One region of the Pantoea phytostimulans genome, then DNA from elsewhere that is predicted to be linked to it. Evidence: predicted binding sites of a transcription regulator. Region 1 holds the regulator's gene; the other holds the start of a gene.
What was found. The regulator PhoB, encoded in region 1, activates phosphate uptake and scavenging genes when phosphate is short. The targets are predictions, from matches to a motif close to CTGTCATAAAACTGNCNNAT.

Region 1 (3,153 bases):
GCGGCGACAAAACTGCGCTGATAGTGGGCGGAAATAGCGTCCAGCAGGTTAACCTGTTTTTCGCGGCCTGATTGACCTGCACGGCTGCGCATGATGTCACGCGGACGCAGATAGGGAATGGCGCACAGCAGCGCGCCCGGTTCGCCCTTACGGTTGTTCAGCACCAGCACTTCGTCAACCGGTGTCGCAATAACGCGGGTATTCAGGCAGGCAAGCAGCTCGCGTGACTCATTCAGTGTGGCCACCGAATCGTGATTACCTGCCAATATCACTAACTGGCAGCCGCTGGGCTGTAGCGCCACCACAAAGCGGTTAAACATTTCACGTGCATAGCTTGGCGGTGTACCGGTATCAAACAAGTCACCGGCGACGATCAAGGCATCGACCTGATGTTGCTCAATCTGTGCCAGTAGCCATTCAAGGAAAGCCTGATGCTCAGCTGCCCGGCTTTTATTGTAAAAGAACTGCCCCAAATGCCAGTCCGCGGTATGAATGATGCGCATAGAACTCCCTGCTAAAACCAAATGCCCGGCGATTATACCTCATACTTCAAGCTGCAGATGCGTTGGCTGCGCGTGCGTGCTCCGGGCTCTTATCCGCTTGCCGCCTCCCTGCAGCTCGAATTATTTCGGCTATCAATTTATAAATGCTGCCTGCTTAAATAAATTTTCACGTCTGGCCTCAGCGCTTAACGCAAATCATAAAATGTTATGTCGCTGTCAACGTTCGGTATTAAAGCCTGATTTAACAGGGTATGTTTTTCATAAAAGTGTCACAAAACTGACGCATAATGGCGCCGCGAACATCAGTGACAGCCGTCATATCAGCAGGAGTAATAATGGCTAAGCGCATTTTGGTTGTGGAAGACGAAGCCCCAATCCGTGAAATGTTGTGTTTTGTTCTGGAGCAGAACGATTATCAGCCAATCGAGGCGGAAGATTATGACAGCGCGGTCGGTAAACTGATTGAACCCTGGCCCGATTTGATTCTGTTGGACTGGATGTTACCCGGCGGCAGCGGTATTCAGTTTATCAAGCACCTTAAACGCGAAGCGATGACGCGTGATATTCCGGTGATGATGCTGACCGCTCGAGGCGAAGAAGAAGACCGCGTGCGCGGTCTGGAAGTGGGCGCGGATGACTACATCACCAAGCCGTTTTCACCGAAAGAGTTAATGGCACGTATTAAAGCGGTGATGCGCCGTATTTCACCGATGGCGGTGGAAGAGGTGATTGAGATTCAGGGCTTGAGTCTGGATCCTTCCTCACATCGCGTAATGTCGGAAAGCACGCCGTTGGAAATGGGCCCGACCGAATATAAATTATTGCACTTCTTTATGACGCACCCGGAACGCGTGTACAGCCGTGAACAGCTGTTGAACCACGTTTGGGGCACCAATGTGTATGTCGAAGATCGTACCGTTGATGTGCATATTCGCCGTTTGCGCAAAGCGCTGGAACTCTCTGGCCACGATCGCATGGTTCAAACCGTTCGCGGAACAGGTTATCGTTTCTCTGCCCGCTACTAAACGGAGCCTTACCCGTGCTGGAACGCCTCTCCTGGAAGAGATTATTGTCGGAACTGGTGCTGGCGTCTTTGCCCGCGCTGATTCTTGGCCTGCTGTTCGGCTACTTGCCGTGGCTACTGCTGCTCAGCGTGTTGGGCGTATTGCTGTGGCATTTCCATAACCTGATGCGTTTATCGCATTGGTTATGGCTGGATCGCACCATGACGCCACCGACCGGGCGCGCCAGCTGGGAACCGTTGTTCTACGGTTTGTATCAAATGCAGCTGCGTAACCGGCGGCGGCGGCGAGAGCTAGGCAATCTGATCAAGCGTTTCCGCAGTGGGGCAGAGTCGCTACCGGACGCCGTTATTCTCACCACCGAAGAGGGCACCATTTTCTGGTGTAACGGCCTGGCGCAGCAGCATCTTGGCTTACGCTGGCCAGAAGATAATGGTCAGAACATCCTGAACCTGCTGCGTTATCCTGAATTCTCCCGCTATATTCGCCAGCGCGATTTTGATAAGCCGCTGACCCAAGTGCTGAATAATCAGCATCACATGGAATTCCGCGTCATGCCCTACAGCGAAGGGCAATGGCTGCTAGTGGCGCGTGATGTCACGCAAATGCACCAGTTGGAAGGGGCAAGGCGCAACTTCTTTGCCAATGTCAGCCATGAACTGCGCACGCCGTTAACGGTGCTGCAAGGGTATCTGGAGATGATGAACGATGCGGTGATGAACGAAAAGTCGCGGAGCAAAGCGCTGCACACGATGTCGGAGCAAACGCGCCGCATGGACAGTTTAGTGAAACAGCTTCTGACTTTGTCACGCATTGAAGCCGCACCCGCTATTGATCTAAAAGAGAAAGTCGATGTGCCAATGATGTTAAAGCTGCTGCAACATGAGGCTGAAACGCTGAGCGGCGGGCGGCATGAAATTCATTTCCATACCGATCCCCACTTGAAAGTCTTTGGCAACGATGAACAACTGCGCAGCGCCATTTCCAATCTGGTTTACAACGCCGTTAATCATACGCCGGAAGGCACACGCATTGATATCAGCTGGCTGCGCAGCCGGCAGGGCGCAATCTTTAAAGTCTGCGATAACGGGCCAGGTATCGCGCCAGAACATTTGCCGCGTCTGACCGAGCGTTTTTATCGGGTCGATAAAGCCCGCTCGCGAGCAACAGGCGGCAGCGGCTTGGGCTTAGCTATCGTTAAGCATGCGCTGAGCCACCAAAACGCGCGGCTGGAGATCACCAGTATTCCTCATCAGGAAACCTGCTTTACCTTTACGCTGGCACCGAGGTTGATTGTCAGCATCGGGATGCAGGAGAATGCAGTTCATTAACGGTTAATGGACGTCCTCATGCGTGCGCTTCTTTACTCTCTTCTTTTGTTGCTGCCTGCCATAACGCAGGCACAATCGATTACGCTTTCCGGCAATTTAAGCAGCGTAGGATCGGACACGCTGGGCTACCTGATGACATTGTGGGGCGAGGACTTTAGCCGTCAGGCACCGGGAGTCAATGTGCAGGTGCAGGCGTCCGGTTCTTCCACTGCACCCACCGCATTAGCCGCGGGTGCTGCTCAACTGGGCGCAATGAGCCGCCCAATGCAGGTAGATGAACGTCAGGCATTTGAAGCG
Region 2 (3,153 bases), 980 kb from region 1:
TTATTGAGAACCATGAACCGCTGCGTGAATTGCTGATCGGTCGCGGTTATCACTTTGCCTCAGAAACCGACACCGAAGTGGTGGCGCATCTGGTGCATTGGGAGCAGAAGCAGGGCGGATCGCTGCGTGAAGTGGTATTGCGTGTCATTCCTCAGCTGCGTGGTGCGTATGGCATGGTAATCATGGACAGCCGCGATCCCTCGCTGCTGGTGGCGGCTCGTTCGGGCAGTCCGCTGGTGATTGGACGTGGCGTGGGCGAAAACTTTATCGCCTCCGATCAGCTGGCGCTGCTGCCGGTAACGCGTCGCTTCATCTACCTGGAAGAGGGCGATATCGCTGAAGTGACTCGCCGCGACGTGACTATTCTTGATCGCGCAGGCCAGCAGGTCACGCGTGCAGAAATTGAATCGAACGTGCAATACGATGCGGGTGACAAAGGCATCTATCGCCACTATATGCAGAAAGAGATTTACGAGCAGCCAATGGCGATCAAAAACACCTTAACCGGTCGTTTTAGCCACGGAGAAGTTGATCTCAGCGAATTGGGCCCACAAGCCGAAACATTGCTGAGCCAGGTTGAGCATATCCAGATTATTGCCTGCGGCACGTCATACAACTCGGGGATGGTGTCGCGCTACTGGTTTGAGTCGCTGGCTAATATTCCTTGTGATGTGGAAATCGCCTCTGAATTTCGCTATCGCAAATCGGCGGTGCGCAAAAATAGCCTGCTGATCACCTTGTCACAGTCGGGTGAAACTGCCGACACGCTGGCCGCGCTGCGCCTGTCTAAAGAGCTGGGCTATCTCGGTTCGTTGGCGGTGTGCAACGTAGCGGGTTCATCGCTGGTGCGTGAATCTGATTTAGCGTTAATGACCAAAGCGGGCACTGAAATCGGTGTGGCATCGACCAAAGCGTTTACTACCCAGCTCGCTGTGCTGCTGATGCTGGTGGCAAAGCTGGGTCGCCTGAATGGCATGTCTGTTGAGACTGAACATGAAATTGTGCACGGTCTACAAGCGCTGCCAAGCCGCATTGAACAGATGCTGGCGCAGGATAAGCTGATTGAAAACCTGGCTGAAGGTTTCTCTGATAAACATCATGCGCTGTTCCTTGGCCGTGGCGATCAATACCCGATCGCGATGGAAGGGGCGCTGAAATTGAAAGAGATCTCCTATATTCATGCAGAAGCCTATGCGGCAGGTGAACTGAAACATGGCCCGCTGGCACTGATTGATGCGGATATGCCTGTGATTGTGGTCGCGCCGAACAATGAGCTGCTGGAAAAACTGAAGTCGAACATAGAGGAAGTTCGCGCACGCGGCGGTTTGCTGTATGTGTTTGCCGATCAAGATGCCGGTTTCAGCGACAGCGAAGGAATGAAGATCATTCCATTGCCGCATGTGGAAGAGGTGATTGCGCCAATCTTCTACACCGTGCCGCTCCAACTGCTCTCTTATCACGTCGCGTTGATCAAAGGCACCGACGTCGACCAACCGCGTAACCTGGCAAAATCGGTTACGGTGGAATAAAAAACGGGCCCCGATGTGGGCCCGCTTCATTTCTGCACGCTGTCATATAACTGTCATATTTCGTACATTTCACTGTAACCAAACTGTCCTATTTTCCCTCCAGCAGCAATCACAAAATCTTACTAAAACGGCTTTGAGCCTGAGATTAACTCCCCTGGAGGGAACATGACACTGATGCGTAGCACCGTAGCCCGAATCCTCGCCGCCACCTTCGCCGTAAGCGCGGTCTCTGCTTATGCAGCCACCGATCTGACGGGCGCAGGCGGGACGTTCCCGGCGCCGGTTTATGCCAAGTGGGCAGCAGAATATCAGCAAGCCACAGGTAGCAAAATCAACTATCAGGGTATTGGTTCTTCGGGTGGCGTGAAACAAATTATCGCCAAGACCGTGGATTTTGGTGCGTCAGATGCGCCAATGAAAGATGAAGATCTGCAAAAAAATGGCCTGTTCCAGTTTCCAACCGTGATCGGTGGTGTAGTGCTGGCGGTTAACCTGCCGGGCATCAAATCGGGCGAACTGACGCTGGATGGCAAAACCGTCGGCGACATCTATCTGGGCACCATTAAAAAGTGGAACGATCCGGCGATTACCAAGCTGAACCCAGGCGTCAAACTGCCAGAAACTAACATCAACGTGGTTCGCCGCGCTGACGGTTCCGGCACCTCATTCGTTTTCACCAGCTACCTGGCGAAAGTGAATGAAGAGTGGAACAGCAAAATTGGTAAAGGCAACACCGTTAACTGGCCGACCGGTTTAGGCGGAAAAGGTAACGATGGCGTGGCGGCGTTTGTACAGCGTCTGCCTGGTTCAATTGGTTACGTTGAATATGCCTATGCCAAACAGAACAACCTGACGTACACCAAGCTGATGGATGCCGATGGCAAAGCGGTTGCACCAAGCGAAACCAGCTTCAGCAATGCCGCGAAAGGCGCAGACTGGAGCAAATCTTTTGCCCAGGATCTGACGTTCCAGAAAGGCGACGACGCCTGGCCAATCTCTTCAACCACGTTCATTTTGCTGTACAAGGATCAGGCTAACGCTGACAAAGGTAGCGAAGTGCTGAAGTTCTTCGACTGGGCCTATAAAAATGGTGATAAAACCGCCACCAGCCTGGATTACGCCACCTTGCCAGACAGCGTGACTGAACAAATTCGCTCTGCCTGGAAAGCCAATATCAAAGACAGTTCTGGCAAAGCGCTTTACCAGTAAGTGAATGACCCTGATCGGACATCTGTTCGTTCAGACCTCATGGGCGGCGTTGAGCCGCCCTGATAACCTCTGAAGACTGAGACTTCTATGGCTGCAACGAAGCCGGCATTCAAAGCTCCAAGCAAGCAAGGCGACAAGATTTTCGGCGCGCTGGTAAAACTCTCCGCGATCATTGTGCTGTTGCTGATGGGCGGCATTATTGTCTCCCTGATTATCTCCTCCTGGCCAAGCATTCAGAAATTTGGTTTCTCATTTTTATGGACCAAAACCTGGGATGCGCCTAACGAACAATTTGGTGCGCTGGTACCGATCTACGGCACTATCGTTACCTCTGTCATCGCCTTGGTCATCGCGGTACCGGTGAGTTTTGGTATTGCGCTGTTCCTGACTGAACTCTCTCCGAACTGGTTACGTC

Region 2: pstS (phosphate ABC transporter substrate-binding protein PstS) is a predicted target of PhoB. The motif match lies at 1,569-1,588, and genes of this name have one in related genera.

Annotation. Positions count from the first base shown of each region.
Region 1 is NZ_CP173698.1:81,920-85,072, forward strand. It holds gene sbcD (exonuclease subunit SbcD) at 1-503, opposite strand, end outside; gene phoB (phosphate response regulator transcription factor PhoB) at 839-1,528, shown strand; gene phoR (phosphate regulon sensor histidine kinase PhoR) at 1,543-2,856, shown strand; gene ACF2G4_RS00410 (PstS family phosphate ABC transporter substrate-binding protein) at 2,875-3,153, shown strand, end outside.
Region 2 is NZ_CP173698.1:3,089,255-3,092,407, forward strand. It holds gene glmS (glutamine--fructose-6-phosphate transaminase (isomerizing)) at 1-1,529, shown strand, start outside; gene pstS (phosphate ABC transporter substrate-binding protein PstS) at 1,695-2,738, shown strand; gene pstC (phosphate ABC transporter permease PstC) at 2,826-3,153, shown strand, end outside.